Regions from separate parts of the Agromyces sp. Y182 genome, predicted to be linked through region 1. Evidence: predicted binding sites of a transcription regulator. Region 1 holds the regulator's gene; the other holds the start of a gene.
What was found. The regulator HrcA, encoded in region 1, represses chaperone genes, less so after heat shock. The targets are predictions, from matches to a motif close to TTNGCACTCGNNNNNNNCGAGTGCNAA.
Positions count from the first base shown of each region.

Region 2: groES (co-chaperone GroES) is a predicted target of HrcA. The motif match lies at 3,137-3,163, and genes of this name have one in related genera.

Region 1 is NZ_JCAIUF010000002.1:185,596-195,070, reverse strand. It holds gene AC1C2R_RS15470 (16S rRNA (uracil(1498)-N(3))-methyltransferase) at 1-214, opposite strand, end outside; gene dnaJ (molecular chaperone DnaJ) at 227-1,327, opposite strand; gene hrcA (heat-inducible transcriptional repressor HrcA) at 1,383-2,405, opposite strand; gene AC1C2R_RS15455 (DUF4870 domain-containing protein) at 2,599-2,988, shown strand; gene AC1C2R_RS15450 (DUF4870 domain-containing protein) at 3,121-3,507, shown strand; gene hemW (radical SAM family heme chaperone HemW) at 3,491-4,741, opposite strand; gene AC1C2R_RS15440 (DUF1990 domain-containing protein) at 4,744-5,382, opposite strand; gene lepA (translation elongation factor 4) at 5,531-7,384, opposite strand; gene AC1C2R_RS15430 (sensor histidine kinase) at 7,464-8,690, shown strand; gene AC1C2R_RS15425 (response regulator) at 8,687-9,310, shown strand; gene AC1C2R_RS15420 (alpha/beta fold hydrolase) at 9,314-9,475, shown strand, end outside.
Region 2 is NZ_JCAIUF010000001.1:2,898,588-2,908,062, forward strand. It holds gene AC1C2R_RS13345 (DUF4190 domain-containing protein) at 1-491, shown strand, start outside; gene AC1C2R_RS13350 (DUF4190 domain-containing protein) at 499-1,242, shown strand; gene AC1C2R_RS13355 (DUF4190 domain-containing protein) at 1,253-1,777, shown strand; gene AC1C2R_RS13360 (class I SAM-dependent methyltransferase) at 1,898-3,085, opposite strand; gene groES (co-chaperone GroES) at 3,237-3,533, shown strand; gene rarD (EamA family transporter RarD) at 3,681-4,637, shown strand; gene AC1C2R_RS13375 (ABC transporter substrate-binding protein) at 4,894-6,198, shown strand; gene AC1C2R_RS13380 (ABC transporter ATP-binding protein) at 6,420-7,193, opposite strand; gene AC1C2R_RS13385 (ABC transporter ATP-binding protein) at 7,180-8,091, opposite strand; gene AC1C2R_RS13390 (branched-chain amino acid ABC transporter permease) at 8,081-9,061, opposite strand; gene AC1C2R_RS13395 (branched-chain amino acid ABC transporter permease) at 9,075-9,475, opposite strand, start outside.

The DNA.
Region 1 (9,475 bases):
CCTCGTCGACGCTGAGTTCGAGCTCGCGCGCACCCGTCGAGGCCACGACGCCGTGCACGAGCGTGCCGTGGCCGTCGCCGATCGCGATGCGCTCGCCCGTTCGTACCCTTGAGACGGTCACGGCGTGCCGCGCCTCGTCGCCGGAGAGCGCGACGGTGCCGCCGGATACGACGGCCGAGAGGTCGAGCGATTCGTCGAGGTAGAGGTGACTCACCGGGGCATCCGCCTAACCGAGGAACCGGTCACGCAGTCGGGCGAAGATGCCCTGCTGGAAGTGGCTGAGCTCGGGCTCGGGCGCCTTCTTCGAGGCGGCGAACTGCTGCATGAGCTCGCGCTCCTTCGAGGAGAGCTTCGTGGGGGTGACGATCTGCACGCCGACCTTCAGGTCGCCGCGGCCTGCACCGCGCAGCCGAGTGACGCCTCGGTCTTTCACGGTGAGGATCTCGCCGCTCTGGAGCCCTGCCTTCAGCTCGAGTTCGACGTCGCCGTCGAGTGCGGGGATGTTGGCCGTCGTGCCGAGGACCGCGTCGGTCATCGCGACCTCGAGCGTGCACAGCAGGTCATCGCCGTTCCGGCTGAACACCTCGTGGTTCTTGACCTTGATCTCGAGATACAGGTCGCCGTTCGGACCGCCGGCGGGGCCGGCCTCGCCGGAGCCCGGCATCTGCAGACGAACCCCGGTGTCGACACCGGCGGGAACGTCGACCGGCACCGTGCGACGCGCACGCACGCGGCCCTGCCCCTGGCAGGTCACGCACGGCGTCGCGATGATCGTGCCGTAGCCGCGGCAGGTGCCGCAGGGGCTCGAGGTCATGACGTTGCCGAGCAGCGAACGCACCGAGCGCTGGATCGAGCCGGTGCCGTGGCAGATGTCGCACGTGACGGGTGAGGTGCCGGGCTGGCAACACGAGCCGTGGCACGTCTCGCACGTGACCGCCGTGTCGACCTCGATGTCGCGGTGCGTGCCGAAGATCACCTCGTCGAGGCCCACCTCGACCCTGATGAGCGCGTCTTGACCCCGCTCCCGGCGCGATCTCGGACCCCGGCTCTGTTGGCCGGCGCCGAAGAAGGTCTCGAAGATGTCGCCGAAGCCGCCGAAGTTCTGACCACCACCGAAGCCGCCCTGACCTCCGAGGTCGTACTGCTCGCGCTGCCGGGCATCGGAGAGCACGTCGTACGCGTGCGTGACCTCTTTGAATCGCTCGGATGCCTCGGCGCCCGGATTGACGTCGGGGTGGAGCTCCCGGGCGAGACGACGGTACGCCTTCTTGATCTCGTCGGGGGTGGCGTCGCGCGAGACGCCGAGGACCTCGTAATGGTCGGCCACGGAGGGCTTGTCCTTTCGATTGCCGGATGCCGGTCGGGTGCGACGGGCGGCGGGTTCAGCTCTCGCCGAGCGTGCGGGAGAGGTAACGTGCGACGGCGCGAACGGCCGCCATGCTGGTGGAGTAGTCCATGCGGGTGGGCCCGACGATGCCGAGTCGCGAGATGTCGCGGCCGGGGATCGAGAAGGCGCTCGAGACGACCGAGGTCTCGCCGAGGCCGAACGACGCGTTCTCGCGCCCGATGCGCACGGTGACCGCATGCTCGTCGGTCGCCATCTCGCCGAAGAGTTTCAGCAACGTGACCTGCTCCTCGATCGCCTCGATCACGCCGAGGATCGAGCCGGCGAAGTCCTGCTCGGTGCGCACGAGGTTCGCGGCCCCGGCCACGACGAGCCGCTCGGTGCGCTGTGCGCGTGCCTGTTCGGCGAGCGTGGTCGCGAGCGTGTGCAGCACCGCGGCGTGCCGGCTGTCAGCGCCGTCGATCTCCCCGGAGAGCGCCTCGGCGGCATCCGCCATCGTGCGACCACCGGCGATCTCGTTCAACCTCGCCCGCAGGGCGTCGAGCGTGTGCTCGTCGACCGGTTCTTCGAGTTCGGCGAGGCGCTGTTCGACCTGGCCTGAATCGGTGATGAGGATGCAGAGCACCCGATCGGCTGCGAGGGAGACCAGCTCCACGTGACGCACGCGGTCGCTGCCGAAGCTCGGGTACTGCACGACCGCGAGCTGCTTGGTGAGTTGGGCGATGAGGCGCACCGTTCGAGCCAGCAGCTCGTCGAGGTCGCTCGACTCGCCGAGGAACGTCTCGATCGCCTGCCGCTGGGCAGAGGTCAGCGGGCGCACGTCGGTGAGCTGGTCGACGAAGACGCGGTAGCCCTTGTCGGTCGGAATGCGACCCGACGAGGTGTGCGGAGCCGCGATCAGCTCTTCTTCTTCGAGGAGGGCCATGTCGTTGCGGATCGTCGCGGCCGACACGCCGAAGGCGTGCCGCTCGACGATCGTCTTCGACCCGACGGGCTCGCGTGATGCGACATAGTCCTGAACGATCACGCGCAGCACGGCGAGGCTGCGTTCCGAGACCATGGCCCTCGCTTCCGTCAGACGCTTAGCACTCGTTCTGAGTGAGTGCCAATCATATCGCGACATCCCGTGACGAAGCCGTTGCCACCAGCGGGCGGCGGCGCTAGCTTATGGGTATCCCCGCGAGTCACCCCCTTGCAGCGATGCCCGATCGCGCGAGACGCGGTTCACCCGAGAACCCCGAAAGGCACCCGCCATGACCGATCCGAACTCATCAGCACCCGATCAGAACGTTCCGCCCGCCCAACCGGTCGCAGCTGCGCCGCTCGCACAAGAGCAAGATGTGCAGTGGGGCTCGTTCGCGCACCTCGGCGGCATCCTCGGATTCCTGCCGGCCCTCATCATCTGGCTCGTCTTCAAAGACAGGGGCTCCTTCACGAACACCGAGGCGAAAGAGGCGCTGAACTTCCAGATCACGATCCTCATCGCCTACGTCGTCGGCTGGATCCTGACGATCATCTTCATCGGCGTCCTCGTCGTGTGGGCGGCATGGATCGTGAGCGTCGTCTTCTCGATCATCGCGTTCCTCAAGGCGAAAGACGGCCAGCACTACCGCTACCCGTTCGCGATCCGCCTCATCAAGTAGTCCGGGCCGGAGCGCGCCGGGCGAATTCCGTACCCGGCGCGCGCCACTGTGCCAGCATGGGATGGTTGAAAGCTCGCCTGTCGTGCGACGAGACCGAATATCGCCTTCGGGCGAACCGATCAAGGAGACAACATGTCCGACGCCACCCCGCCTCCCCCGCCGCCGCCGCCGAACCCCTACCAGCAGGGCGCGCAGCTCAGTCCGGCCGACGAGAAGCTCTGGGCGACGCTCGTTCACGTGGGTGGCATCTTCTTCAGCTTCATTCCCGCCCTGATCGGCTATCTCGTGCTGAAAGACCGCGGGCCGTTCGTGCGCGCCCACACCGCGACCGCGTTGAACTTCCAGATCACCATGGCGATCGCCTACGTCGTCGGCACCATCCTGACCTTCATCGTCATCGGCATCTTCGTACTGCTCGCGGTCTACATCGTCAACATCGTCTTCAGCATCATCGCCGCAGTCAAGGCGAACCAAGGCCAGCCCTACACCTACCCGCTCTCGATCAAGTTCGTGAGCTGAGCTCCGACGACTCGTCGAGCAGGCGCCTGACCACGACATCAGCGAGCAGCCGCCCTCTTCTGGTGAGTACCAACTCACCGGAGAGGGCGGTTTTCGCGTCCACGAGGCCATCGGCGATGAGCCCCGCCACGGCGTGACGCCCACCCGCGTGCAGTGACGCGATGTGGACTCCCTCGCTGATCCTCGTCAGGAGCATCACACGTTCGGTCTCGCGGGTCGGGGCATCGAGCACTTCCCGGCCCACCGCAGGTGACACGCCCGCGGTCACCCGATCGGCATACGCGGAGGGGTGCTTCGCGTTCCACCAACGCACCCCGCCCACGTGACTGTGCGCGCCGGGCCCCACGCCCCACCAGTCGTCGCCACGCCAGTACCCGAGGTTGTGACGCGAGCGATGCGAGGCATCCGTCGCCCAGTTGCTGACCTCGTACCACCCGTAGCCCGCGGCGGCGAGTCGCTCATCTGCGAGCTCGTACATGTCCGCCTCGAGGTCGTCTGACGGAGTCGCGAGTTCGCCGCGGCGGATCTGCCGGGCGAGCTTCGTGCCGTCTTCGACGATGAGGGCGTAGGCGCTCAGGTGATCGGGCTCCTGCGCGATCGCCTGGTCGAGACTCAACCGCCAGTCGTCGATCGACTCCCCCGGCGTGCCGTAGATGAGGTCGAGGCTGACGTCGAGGCCCGCGTCGCGTGCCCAACCGACGACGAGCGGCACCCGTGCAGGGTCGTGCGTGCGGTCGAGTGCGGCGAGCACGTGCGGCACCGCCGACTGCATGCCGAACGACACCCGGGTGAACCCGCCCTCGGCGAGGCGCACGAGATCGTCGGGGCCGACCGAGTCGGGGTTCGCCTCGGTCGTGACCTCGGCGCCGGGAACGAGCCCGAACTCCTGGCGCACAGCGTCGAGCATCCGCACGAGGTCGGTCGCGGGCAGCAGCGTCGGCGTGCCGCCGCCGAAGAAGACCGTCGAGGCGGGGCGTTCAGGCAGGGCGGATGCCGCGAGCATCTGCCGCGACATCCGGACCTCGGCGATCGCATGGTCGGCGTAATCTACCTGCCTCGCACCGCGAAGCTCATCGGAGGTGTACGTGTTGAAGTCGCAGTAGCCGCAGCGCACGCGGCAGAACGGCACGTGGATGTACACGCCGAACGCACGTTGGCCAGCGCCGACGGCGGTCGATGCCGGCAGGAGCCCGTCGGCCGGTGCCGGGTCGCCGAGGGGCAGAGCGGAGGCCACGCCTACGCGCCGCCCGCGGGGTGCAACGCCCGGAGCTCGAGCTTCGTGAGCTCGCGCCGGCGCTTGCGCTGCATCGGTGCGGAGACCCCCGAGGTCGCGAGAATGGATCGGATCGTGAGCCACACCGTGTCGTCATCTCGGCGCTCGAGGATGAAGGACTCCTCACCGCTCTCGGGGCCGTCACCCGTCGTGCCGTAGGCGAAGCCGATGCGGTCGGGCTCGTCGATGACGTAGACGACGAGCACGGGGGTCTTCGCGGCGCCGAACCGGCGCTGGCGCTGCAGGGTGGCGGTCATGCCCGCGGCGACATAGGGTGTGCCGTCGGCACCGAAGCGTTCCTCGCTGCGCGCGGCGGGCTGTTCGCCGAGCGGCGACCCCTCGGCGTCGTAGACGATGCCGGGGTACTGCGCACCGGTGCCGGACGAGACGTCCGTCACCTCGAAACCTGCACCGCGCTGGATGCCCCAGGTCATGAGCGATTCTGCAGCGCGCTCGAAGCGGTCGACGCCCGATCCCAGTCGCACCGCGTCTTCGGCAGGCCGATACCCGGCGGGCGGATACCGAAGCAGGTCGGGTGCGAGGGTCGCCCCGATCGCCCCGTAGGTGACCGATTGGTCGGTGAACGTGTTTCGGCGGGTCATCCGTCGACCTTTCCTCTGGTGCGACGCCGCACCGGCGCGCAGGTCGGGCGCGGCATTCGGGCGGCAGGCATCCGTCGATTCTACGGATGTCTCCTGTGACCGTTCCGGCGGCGGCTCGCCGCGATCACGCAGACGGCCGAACGGAACGCTACTTCTTGTCTTTCTTCTCCACGTCGCCGGAGAGCGCGGCGATGAACGCCTCTTGGGGAACCTCGACACGGCCGACCATCTTCATGCGCTTCTTGCCCTCCTTCTGCTTCTCGAGGAGCTTGCGCTTGCGGCTGATGTCACCGCCGTAGCACTTGGCCAGCACGTCTTTGCGCATCGCACGGATCGACTCGCGCGCGATGATGCGGGCACCGATGGCCGCCTGGATCGGCACCTCGAACTGCTGGCGCGGGATGAGTTCGCGCAGGCGACCGGTCATGAGCACGCCGTAGGCGTAGGCCTTGTCGCGGTGCACGATCGCGCTGAACGCATCGACCTGCTCACCCTGCAGCAGAATGTCGACCTTGACGAGGTCGGCGGCCTGGTCGCCGGTGGGTTCGTAGTCGAGCGAGGCGTAGCCCGCGGTCTTCGACTTCAGCTGGTCGAAGAAGTCGAAGACGATCTCGCCGAGCGGCATGTTGTAGCGGATCTCGACCCGGTCTTCGCCGAGGTACTCCATGCCGATGAGCGCTCCGCGACGGGACTGGCAGAGCTCCATGATCGTGCCGACGTAGTCTTTCGGCGCGAGGATCGCGGCGCGCACCATCGGCTCGCGAACCTCGACGATCTTCGTGCCGGTCGGGAACTCGCTCGGGTTCGTGACCGTAACGGTCTTCTTGTCTTCGGTCGTGACCTCGTAGATCACCGACGGCGCCGTCGCGATGAGGTCGAGCCCGAACTCGCGCTCGAGGCGCTCGGTGACGATCTCGAGGTGCAGGAGCCCGAGGAATCCGCAGCGGAAGCCGAAGCCGAGCGCGACCGAGGTCTCGGGTTCGTAGACGAGTGCGGCATCGGAGAGCTTCAGCTTGTCGAGAGCCTCGCGGAGCTCGGGGTAGTCGCTGCCATCGATCGGGTAGAGACCGGAGAAGACCATGGGCAGCGGTTCGGTGTAGCCGGGCAGCGCCTCGGTGGCGGGCTTCGCGGCGGTCGTGACGGTGTCGCCGACCTTCGACTGGCGCACGTCTTTCACACCGGTGATGAGATAACCGACCTCGCCGATGCCGAGGCCCTTCGACGGGGTCGGCTCGGGCGAACTCACGCCGATCTCGAGGATCTCGTGGGTCGCCTTCGTCGACATCATCTGGATGCGCTCACGCGGGTTCAGGTGGCCGTCGATCATGCGCACATAGGTGATGACGCCGCGGTAGCTGTCGTAGACGGAGTCGAAGATCATCGCGCGCGCCGGGGCATCCGCTCGGCCCACCGGCGCCGGGATGCGCTCGACGACGCGGTCGAGCAGCTCTTCGACACCGACACCGGTCTTGCCCGAGACCTTCAGCACGTCGTCGGGCGAACCGCCGATGAGGTCGGCGAGCTCTTTCGCGTACTTCTCGGGATCGGCCGCCGGCAGGTCGATCTTGTTCAGCACCGGGATGATCTCGAGATCGTTCTCGAGCGCCAGGTAGAGGTTCGCGAGCGTCTGCGCCTCAATGCCCTGTGCCGCATCGACGAGCAGGATCGCGCCCTCGCACGCAGCGAGTGAACGGGAGACCTCGTAGCTGAAGTCGACGTGGCCCGGGGTGTCGATCATGTTCAGGGCGTACGAGGTCTCGCCCACCTGCCACGGCATGCGCACAGCCTGGCTCTTGATCGTGATGCCGCGCTCGCGCTCGATGTCCATGCGGTCGAGGTACTGGGCACGCATGTCGCGATCGCTCACGACACCGGTGATTCCGAGCATGCGGTCGGCAAGGGTCGACTTGCCATGGTCGATATGCGCGATGATGCAGAAATTGCGGATCAGCGCGGGGTCGGTGGCGGCAGGCACCGGCGGGTTAGCAGCTCTCGGAGACATCCTGTCGATTCTCCCATGACTTCCGTTCAGACTTTCGACGGATGCCGCGCGCGAGGCCCCCGGGCTACGCTCGGAGCACATGGCCGTGATCGAGATTCCCGACACGCGCGTGGCGCCTTCGGCGCTCCGTCCGGTCTTCACCGCGCTCCGACTCGGCCTGCACGTGCTCGTCGTAGGGCTCGCGCTCTTCGTCGTCGTGCGAGCGTTGCTCGCCGATTCGCCCGATGAGGTCTCCGTGACGATCCTCGCGGTCGCATTTCTCGCCTGGTACGGCGCCGGCATCGCGGCGGCCCACCGCCACCTGCCGACCTGGGTGCGAGTGGTCTGGCTGATCGGGCTCCTCGGGCTCTGGGTGGGCATGTCGGCCCTGACGCCAGATGCGGCGTTCCTCGCCTTCCCGCTCTTCTTCCTCGAACTGCACGTGCTGGCGGCCCCGATCGCCGTGCCGCTCGTCGTGCTCACCTTCGGTCTCTCGGTCTGGGGCACCGCGACCCACCTCGGATTCAATGTCGGCTCGATCCTCGGCCCACTCATCAGTGCGGGCGTCGCGATCGTCATCGGGCTCGGGTACCGCGCGATGGCGCAGGAGACACAGGAGCGCCAGGCGCTCATCCTCGATCTCATGACCACTCGCGAGGAGTTGGCGTCGGCGAGCCGGGAGGCCGGCACACTCGCCGAGCGCGAGCGCCTCGCCAAGGAGATCCACGACACGGTGGCGCAGGGCCTGTCGAGCATCCAGATGCTGCTCCACGCGGCCGAGCGCGATGTGACCGACACCGCGACGCAAGAGAAGCTGCAGCTCGCACGCGAGACCGCCGCACTGAATCTCGGTGAGACCCGGCGATTCATCCGCGAGCTCGCGCCGCCCTCGCTCGATGCGCAGACACTGCCCGCCGCGCTCCGGCGACTCGTGGAGGCCACGACCGAGCAGTCGGTGCAGGCGGGAACACCGTTGCGGGTCGAGTTCGGCACCAGCGGCGATCCGATACTCCTGCCGATGTCCGCCGAGGCGGCACTCCTGCGCATCGCACAGGGTTCGCTCGCCAACGTGCTGCAGCATGCGGATGCCGCGCACGCCTCCGTCACCCTGAGCTACCTCGGCGATGAGATCGCGCTCGACGTGGTCGACGACGGCATCGGCTTCAGCGCTTCGAACGCCGATGACCTCACGGGCACAACCGCGGGCGGCTTCGGCCTCCGCGCCATCCGACAGCGCGCCGAGGCCCTCGGCGGGAGCGTCGACATCGAATCGACGCCCGGCGATGGCACCGCGGTCTCCGTTCGCATCCCGGTGGTGGCACCGTGATCCGGCTGCTGCTGAGCGACGATCACCCCGTCGTGCGCGCCGGCATCCGCGCCATGCTCGAGAGCGAGCCCGACCTCGAGGTGGTCGGCGAAGCGACGACGGCTGAAGACGCGGTGCGGCTGGCCGCGACATCCGACGTCGACCTCGTGCTCATGGACCTGCAGTACCCCGGCGCCATGCAAGGCGCGGAGGCGACCCGTCGTATCCGTTCGCAACCGGGCTCGCCCCGTGTACTGGTGCTGACGAACTACGACACCGATGCCGACATCCTCGGCGCGATCGAAGCCGGCGCGAGCGGCTACCTGCTGAAGGATGCACCGCCCGCCGAACTCATCGCCGCGGTTCACGCGGCGGCGGTCGGCGATGCCGCGCTCGCACCCGGGGTCTCCTCGCGTCTCGACGCGTCGCTCGCGAGCGGCGAACGACTGACCGTGCGCGAGGCCGAAGTGCTCTCGCTCGTCGCCGAGGGGCGCACGAACCGCGAGATCGGCAGATCCCTCTTCCTGAGCGAGGCGACCGTCAAGTCGCACCTCGTGCACATCTTCACGAAGCTCGACGTCGGTTCGCGCACCGCTGCGGTGGCGCGGGCCCGCGAACTCGGCGCGATCAGGGTGGGCTGACGGATGCCTCGCGCCCGCGTCGTGCTCGTACACGGACTCCGCACCTCGTCGACGATGTGGCGACGGCAGCTCGAGTTGTTCGCCGGGCACGACATCGAAGCGGTCGCCGTCGACCTGCCCGGACACGGGACCCGGCGCGGCGAACCCTTCTCGCTCGAGGCGGCG
Region 2 (9,475 bases), on a different contig from region 1:
CCGATCCGAACCATCCTGAGCAGCCCGACGGCGCAGTGCCGCCGGTGCCGCCGGCCGAGACGCCTGCCGCACCGGTTCCGCCCGCCCCGCCGGTTCCGCCCGCTGCTGCACCCGTTCCTCCCGCAGCGCCCGCGGCGCCCGCGTACGGTCAGCCGGCACCTGCCGCGCCCGCCTACGGTCAGCCCGCGCCCGCGGCGCCCCCCTACGGAGACGCGTCGGCCAAGCCGTCGCAGGTGCTGAGCATCCTCTCCCTCGTCGGTGGCATCGTCGGCCTCGTCGCTTCGTTCTTCTACTTCGGCCTGCTGTTCTCGATCGCCGCCGTCGTGCTCGGCTTCATCGCGAAGAAGAAGGAGCCGGCCTCGAAGGGCATGTGGCTCACCGGCATCATCCTCGGTTTCGTCGGCATCCTGATCGGCGTGATCTTCATCATCATCGCGATCATCGCCTTCGCGGTGCTCGCCAACTACGGAACGACCTACGGGTCGTACTGAGGCAACCATGAGTGATCCCAAGAACCCCGACGTCCCAGAGGTGCCAGACCTCCCCGAGGTGCCGGCCGAGCCCGAGACGCCCAGCGTTCCCGAGCCCGAGCTGCCCGACGCCCCCGAGCCCGAGATTCCGAGCGCGCCCGAGCCCATCGTGCCGGTCGACGCCGCTGCGGCCGCTCCGGCATCGTCGACACCCGACGTGCCCGAAGTGCCATCGGCGCCCGAACCGCCGGCTGCTCCAGAGCCACCTGCACCGCCCGCACCACCGGTGCCCCCCGCGGCACCGAGCTACGGAGCTCCGACGCCCCCGCCGCAGCCTCCCTACGGCGCTCCCGCCGCAGGCGGCCAGCCGGCGGCGCCCGGCTATGGTGCTCCCGAGCAGCCTGCATATGGTGCGCCCGCCCAACCTCCCTATGGCGCACCGGCGCAGCCGGCGTATGGCGCACCCGCCTACGGCACTGCCGCACCGACGAGGGCGACACCCGTGCTCAGCCTGATCTCGCTCATCGCGGGCATCGTGGGGCTCATCGGCTTCTTCGTCGTCTTCATCCCGTTCGTCGGTGGGGTGCTGCAGCTGTTCATCCCGGCTGCGGCCGTCGTGCTCGGCTTCCTCGGCAAGAAGAAGGAGCCTGCTGCGAAGGGCATGTGGCTGACCGGCATCATCCTCGGTTTCGTCGGCATCGCCATCGCGCTGCTGTCGTTCGTGCTGTGGGGCATCGTCTTCTCCGGCTACGACAGCTATTACGGGTACTGAGGAGCGATCCATGGTTGAGCGCGAGGGGGTTTCGCCCGACGGCGAGACCCCCGACCGCTCTCCTGGGGCTCGCGACGACGGGTCGAACGGGGCGAGCGACGAGCGAGCGAGGTCGTTCGAGCCCTTGGCGCCGTTCCAGCCCGCCGAACCGACGTTCCGTGCCGATCCCGCGGTGCGGGAGTTCGACGTCCCGTTCGACACGGGTCAGCTCCGATCGATCTCCACCGGGCAACTGCTCATCGTGCATCGGCCGGGATCCGACCCGACCGAAGCGGTCGAAGAGCAGACGCAACGGCGGGTGTTCAGCTGGATCGCGGCCGTCGCCGGCACCATCGGCGCCGCGGCATCGCTCTTCGTGGGCTGGATGCTGCCGCTCTCCATCGCCGCGATCGTCTTTGGCGTGCTCGGCCTTCGCCGTGAGGAACGGGGGCGCACGCTGGCATTCGCCGGCATCGGCACCGGCATCGCAGGGCTCGTGTTCTCGGCCGTCTGGATCGGCTATTACGCGATCGTCTTCGGTGCTCTGCCGCACTGACGTCGTGCCGCGCTGAGGTCGTGTCGGGCTGAGGCCCTGACTGCCGTGCCGACATGCGACGGCCGACGCTTCACGCGATGACGACGGGCGGGTGGCCCCGGCAATTCGGCGAGCGTCGGCTCAGATCCGCTCGACGAGCAGGGCGACGTGCCGGCCTGCTTCGCGGGTCAGCACGATGGTCGCAGAGGCCGCGCCGCGCAACTTCAACCGGGTGCGCAGCCGGGCGGGGTCGACATCGGTGCCGCGCTTCTTGATCTCGAGTGTGCCGATGTCCCGTTCCGCCAACGCCTGTCGCAGCTGGCGCTCGTCGGCGGGCAGCCGTTCGAGCACGCGGAACCCGCGAGCGAACGGCGAGTCGAACGCGGTGTCGGCAGTGAGGTACGCGATGCCGGAGCTGAGCATCCACGCGCCGTGCGCACGGGCGAGATCACCGATCAGCCGCGCGCGAATGACGGCACCGTCGGGCTCGTACAGGTAATCGCCGAGCGGCCCGACCGGAGCGTCTTCGCTGTCGGCACCCGCCGTGAGTTCTTGGGCGGCGTCACCCCGGATGACGAGGGCGGCGCGGCGAATGCCGGGACGGGCGACCGATCCGAACCAGACCCCGAGCTCGACGAGGTCGCCGTCGACCGAGACCCACTGCGCCTCTGCTCCTGCGGGGATCACGCCGCGATCGGTGCCGGGGCCGAGCTTGACTCCGACGGGCATGCGCTCACCCAGCCCGAAGGCGAAGTCGAGCGAGGGGGAGTAGTCGGCGGCATCCGTGATTCTCGTCGTCGTGCCGCCTGTGGTCGTTCGTCGCGCCGGATCGAGCCACGCCCCGTCGATGCCGCCGAGGGCGACCTGCTCCGCCTGCTCGTGCAGCACTCGCACCCGGGGAAAGGGCGTGAGATTGTACGCTGCGATCGCTGCGGTGACCTCGTCGGCCTCGGCGGCCGTGACCTCGAGGTCGATCGCCGCCATGGCGAGGGCATCGCCCCCGATGCCGCAGCCGAGGTCGGCCACATGGCCGACACCGGCCCTCGAGAAGCGTCCGGCGTGCAGGGCCGCGACCTTCAACCGTGTCGCCTGTTCGAGGCCGGCTTCGGTGAAGAGCATCCGCGAGGCGAACGGGCCAAACTTCGCCTCGGCCTTCGCTCGGAGCTTCGCCTGGCTGAGCACGGCAGCCACGAGACTGGGTCGATGCCCTTGCTTGCGAAGGTCGGCGACGGTCTTGACGATGTCGGCCTTCGAGTCCCAGTCGGGCAGCCCGTCGAGCAGCGTGAGGCCCTCTGGCGAGAGCAGTTCGACGAGTTCAGCGCGATCCACCCGGCCACGCTAGCATCGCGTCGCGGCAGCGTTCGCCTGTGGCTGAACGGGCTGGCACTCACGTTGCACGAGTGCCAAATCGCGCCTAGACTCGGTTTAGCACTCTCGCTCTGAGGCTGCCAACCAGTCTTCGTCAAGAAAGAGGTCAACCGTGTCGGTTTCCATCAAGCCGCTCGAGGATCGCATCGTCATCAAGCAGGTCGAGGCCGAGCAGACCACCGCATCGGGTCTGGTCATCCCCGACACTGCCAAGGAGAAGCCCCAAGAGGGCGAGGTCGTGGCAGTGGGCCCCGGTCGCATCGATGACAACGGCAACCGCATCCCGCTCGACGTCGCAGTCGGCGACAAGGTGATCTACTCGAAGTACGGCGGCACCGAGGTGAAGTTCGACGGCGACGACCTCCTCGTCCTGTCGGCTCGCGACGTGCTCGCGGTCGTCGTCCGCTAAGGCGACACGATTACATTCGAGGCCCGGATGCCCCAGTGGGGCATCCGGGCCTCGTCGTCGTTCGGGCGAGCGGATGCCGCGGCATCCGCTCACCCGAACCTCTTGCCCGCCGCTCTCGTCATCCCCACCCGGGCGTAGTCTGTGCTGGTGTCATCCCGCTCCGAGACCGTGCCATCCGCCTCGACGACTCCGACGGCGGGAGTGAGCCGCTCGGGCCTCTTCTTCGCGATCGGCGCCTACGGCTTCTGGGGCTTCCTCCCCATCTACTTCATCGCGCTCGCCCCTTCGGCGCCGTTCGAGATCGTGGCCTGGCGGGTGCTGTTCTCGATCGTCTTCTGCGCCCTGCTCATCACGGTCACGCGCGCGTGGCGGCCGCTTGCGGTGCTCTTGCGCGATCGCCGCATCGTGCTCACGATGGGGCTCGCCGGTCTCCTCATCTTCATCAACTGGCAGACCTACGTCTACGCGACGCTCTCCGGCCAGGTGGTCGAGGCTGCGCTCGGCTACTTCATCAACCCGATCGTGACGGTCTTCCTCGGCGTGCTCGTGTTGCGCGAGCGCCTGAACCTCACCCAGTGGATCGCGGTCGGCATCTCGATCGTCGCGGTCGTGGTGCTCGCGTTCGGATACGGCCAGTTGCCGTGGATCGCACTCGTGCTGGCGTTCTCGTTCGGCTTCTACGGACTCATCAAGAAGCGCGTCGGCCCGAAGGTCGACGCGGTCTCCGGACTCACGATCGAGACCATATGGCTCGCACCGCTCGCCGTGGTGCAGCTCGTGTTCGTCGCCATGACCACGGGGCTCACGATCGGCACGGTGAGTGTGTGGCACACGGTGCTGCTGATCGGCCTCGGCGCGGTCACCGCGGTGCCGCTCCTGCTCTTCGCGGCGGCTTCCCGACGACTGCCGCTCATTTTCATGGGCTTCATCCAGTATTTCGCGCCATTCATCCAGTTCCTCGTCGGAGTCGTCGTGCTGCACGAGCCGATGCCGCTCGAGCGCTGGATCGGCTTCGGGCTCGTCTGGGTGGCGCTCATCGTGCTGACGGTCGATCTGTTGCGCGGCGTTCGCGTGTCGAGACGGCTGGTCGTCGAGCCCGCGTGACCCGTGTCCCGAGCGGGCCGGGTGGCGAACCGGTGAGCGGATGTCGCAGGCGCGCGATTTTCGCGTGAACGGGCGGTTTCTCGCTGATTCCGTGCGCCGAATCAGGGGGAGGTGTCGGCGAGATAACGATTGCCGCGGTGTTACATGGTTGTGACCGCCCTGACTTGTTTCCGCCATTGGCGCGGAATACTGTCAAACAACGGCGTCACCATGGCGCTGCATTGTGTACCAATTTCCTTCAGTCCCAAGGAGCAACATGAGCGTATTCGCGAAGGCCTCGGCCTCGCGCTCGGCTCGCGCAGCCTGGACGGGCATCGCCATCGCTGGCGTCAGTGCCCTTCTCCTCACCGCGTGCAGTTCGGGTGCCCCCGCCCCCGCCGATTCCGACGAACCTGCCGACACCGGCGACGCGCTGCCCATCGCCGAGGGCGAGCGCGACCTGTCGCTCAAGCTCGGAACGATCCTTCCGCAGAGTGGTGCGCTCGCGTTCCTCGGCCCGCCCGAAGAGGCCGGCGTTCAGCTCGGTGCCGATGACGTCAACGCGGTCGCGGACTCCGGTCTCGGCGTCGAGATCATCTTCCGCGACTCGGGTGACACCACCACCGACACCGCGACCGTCTCCGTGACCGACCTCCTCTCGCAAGACGTGTCGGCCATCATCGGTGCAGCGTCGTCGGGCGTCTCGAAGACCGTCATCGACCAGATCGTCGCTGCAGGAGTCATCCAGTTCTCGCCGGCGAACACTTCGGCCGACTTCACCGAGTACAACGACAACGGACTCTTCTGGCGCACCGCTCCCTCCGACGTGCTCCAGGGCGAGGTGCTCGGCAACCTGATCGCCGAAGACGGCAACGCGACGCTCGGCCTGATCGTGCTGAACGACTCCTATGGCACGGGTCTCGCGGAGTTCACCAAGACCGCCTTCGAGGCGGCCGGCGGTGAAGTCGTCGCAGAGGCGCTCTTCAACGAGGGCGACTCGAGCTTCGATGCCCAGATCGCTGAAGTGACGGCTGCCAACCCCGACGCGATCGCACTGATCACGTTCGACCAGGCGAAGATCATCACGCCGGCGCTCGTCGGTGCGGGCTACCCGAATGACCAGCTGTACTTCGTCGACGGCAACCTGTCGGACTACAGTGCAGACTTCGCCCCCGGCCTCGTGGCCGGTTCGAAGGGCACGCTCCCCGGTCTCGACACTGGAACGCTCGGTGACTTCACCGACCGTCTGCTCGAGGTCGACCCCGCGCTGGCCGACTTCAGCTACGCGGCTGAGTCGTACGACGCGGTCGTGCTTCTCTCGCTGGCGGCGTACGCGGCCAACAGCACCGAGGGCCCCGAGATCGCCAAGTACCTGCGTCAGGTCTCGGGCGGCTCAGGCGACGGCGAGAAGGTCACGAGCTACGAAGAGGGCGTCGCGCTCCTCGAAGAGGGCAAGCAGATCGACTACGACGGCCCCTCGGGCCCGATCACCTTCGATGAGAACGGAGACCCGACGGAAGCCACCATCGGCATCTTCCAGTACCTCGACGACAACACCTACGAGCGCATCGGTGACGGCTGATCCGCTGAGTGAGTGAACGACAGGGCCCCGACTTCGGTCGGGGCCCTGTTGCGTGCGGTGGCGGTGTGCGGTGGTTGCGTGCGGTGGCGGCGTGCGGTGGCTGCGAGTGCCGGCTGCGAGTGGTGCGGGGCCCGGGTTTCGGCCGGGACCTTCGCGGCAGCCGTGGCATGCGAAGAGGGGCGGATGCCGCAGCATCCGCCCCTCTTCGTGTCGTGCCGTGCTCAGTCGTCGTCTTGGCCCAGCGTTCCCAAGTAGAGGCCGATGACCTTCGGGTCGTTCAACAGCTCGCGGCCCGTGCCGTGGTAGGCGTCGCGGCCCTGGTCGAGCACGTATCCGCGATCGCAGATCTGCAGGCAGCGGCGTGCGTTCTGCTCGACCATGATGGTCGTCACGCCGGCCTTGTTGATCTCCTTGACCCGGAGGAACGCCTCGTCTTGCCGCACGGGCGAGAGCCCGGCAGAGGGCTCGTCGAGCAGCATCACGTGGGGACCCATCATGAGTGCGCGCGACATGGCGACCATCTGCCGTTCTCCGCCCGAGAGTGAGCCGGCACGCTGGCCGAGACGCTTCGCGAGTTCAGGGAAGATCTCGGTGACGAACTCCAGCCGCTCCTTGAGGCCCTTCGGCTTCAGGTACATGCCCATCTCGAGGTTCTCCTGGATGGTCAGCGAGGGGAACACGTTGTTCGTCTGCGGGACGAAACCGACGCCCTGCGCGACGAGTTTGTTCGCCTGGAGGTTGGTGATCTCTTCGCCGTGCAGGTAGATGCCGCCTTCGCGCACCTTCACGAGACCGAAGATCGCCTTCAGGAGCGTCGACTTTCCGGCGCCGTTCGGGCCGATGATGCCGATGAGCTCGCCGGGCGCGGCCGTGAGCGAGCATCCGTTGAGGATGTTCACTCCGGGCAGGTACCCCGCGACGACGTTGCGCACGTCGACGACGAGATCGGTGGCCGGCGGCTCGGCGACCGCCGGTGCTGGGCTACTGTTCGTCATCGATGAGCTCCTTCAGTACTTCGATGTGCTCGCTGTCGGTGCTGCCGAGGTCGGCATCGTGGTGGGCCCCGAGGTACGCGTCGATGACTGCGGGGTTTTCCATCACCACGTGGGGATCGCCCTCGGCGACGACACGACCCTCGGCCATCACGATGACCCAGTCGGCGATGTGGCGCACCATGTGCATGTCGTGCTCGACGAAGAGCACGGTCATGCCCTCGGCCTTGAGGTTCAGGATGTGGTCGAGCAGCGACTGGGTGAGCGCGGGGTTCACCCCGGCCATCGGCTCATCGAGCATGACCAGTGTCGGGTCGCTCATGAGCGCCCTGGCCATCTCGAGGAGCTTCCGCTGCCCGCCCGACAGGCTCGCCGCGTAGTCGTCCTTCTTCGCGTCGAGCTTGAACCGGGTGAGGAGATCGAGCGCCTTCTCTTCGATCTCATCGTCTTGCTTGCGCCAGAGCGAGGGAATGAGCGAGCGGAACAGATTCTCACCGATCTGGTCCTTCGCGCCGAGCTTCATGTTGTCCATGACCGACAGGAGGCCGAGCGACTTCGTCAGCTGGAAGGTGCGGATCAGGCCCATGCGTGCCACGCGGTAGGCCGGCACGTGGGCGAGCGGTCGTCCTTCGAACGACCAGGTGCCCGTGTCCGGCCGGTCGAATCCGGTCAGGAGATTGAAGAACGTGGTCTTGCCGGCACCGTTCGGCCCGATCAGTGCGGTGATCGCGCCGCGCGGGATCTCGACGTGCTCGACGTCGACGGCGATGAGGCCGCCGAACGTTCGCTTGACGCTGTCGGCGACCAGGATCGGGTCGACCTTCTTGACTCCGGGCGCCGGGTCGCCGACGTGGAGCCCGGTCGACTTGACCGGCTTCGAGGAGGCTTGTTCATTTGACAAAAGCGAGCTCCTTTCGGTTTCCGAGGATGCCTTGTGGCATGAACACCACTATCAACATGATCGCCACTCCGACGAGGATGAACCGGATCTGACCGGCCTGCACCTGCGTCATGAAGGGCAGCCACCCGGCCTCGACTGCACGGGCGATGAAGCCCGAGAAGAACGAGAGCAGCACCCAGAACACGATGGACCCGAGGATCGGCCCCAGGATGGTCGCGGCCCCGCCGAGCAGCAGGATCGCGTAGATGAAGAACGTGAGCGTCGGCTGGAAATACGACGGCACGACCGCGCGTGGCATGACGAATATCATGCCGGCGAAGGTGCCGAAGAGACCGCCGATGATCAGGCTCTGCATCTTGTAGGAATACACGTTCTTGCCGAGCGCGCGCACCGCGTCTTCGTCTTCACGGATGCCCTTGAGGACGCGGCCCCACGGGCTGCGCATGAGGAGCCACGTAAGCACCACGGCGATGGCGACGATGATCCACGCGAGCACGAGGAAGAACCAGACGCGATTGTCGAAGATGAACGGGCCGAAGCCGTATCGCCCAGGCGGGAACGGGTTGAACGCCAGGAGCCCGGTCTGGTACTCCGAGAGTCCGTTCGCCGAGCCCGTGACCGCTTGGAATTCGTTGGTCGTGAAGATCAGCCGCAGCACCTCGGCGGCGGCGATCGTCACGATTGCGAGATAGTCGGCGCGCAGGCGCAGCGTCGGGATGCCGAGTACGAGCGCGAACACGATGGATGTCGCGACCGCGGTGAGGATGCACGCCCACACCGGCCAGCCCAGCCTGAGAGCCGGGATCGCATATCCGTATGCGCCGAGCAGCATGAACCCTGCCTGACCGAAGTTCAGGAGGCCCGTGAAGCCGAAGTGGATCGCCAGACCCAGTGCGGCGAGTGCGTATGCAGCAGTGGTCGGGCTGATCAGCTCGACGGCCGCGTTTCCGAAGATTGCTCCCCAGTCCATGGTCTTCCCCTTCCTATCCGATTCGCTCTCGACGACCCAGGATGCCCTGTGGTCGGAACAACAGCACCACGATCATGATGACCAGCGCACCGACGTACTTCATGTCGCTCGGCAGCCACAGCGTCGACAACTCGACGAAGAGTCCGACGATGACGGCGCCGAGGAGTGCACCGAAGGCGGTGCCGAGGCCACCGAGCGTCACCGCGGCGAAGACCAGCAGCAGGATCTGGAAGCCCATGTCCCAACTGACACCCGGCCGGAAATACGCCCAGAGGATCCCCGACAAGCCGGCCAGCGCTGAGCCGAGTACCCAGACGATGCGGATGACGAAGTTCACGTCGATGCCGCTCGCGGCGGCGAGGCTCGGATTGTCGGAAACAGCCCGGGTCGCCTTCCCGATGCGGGTCCGCAACA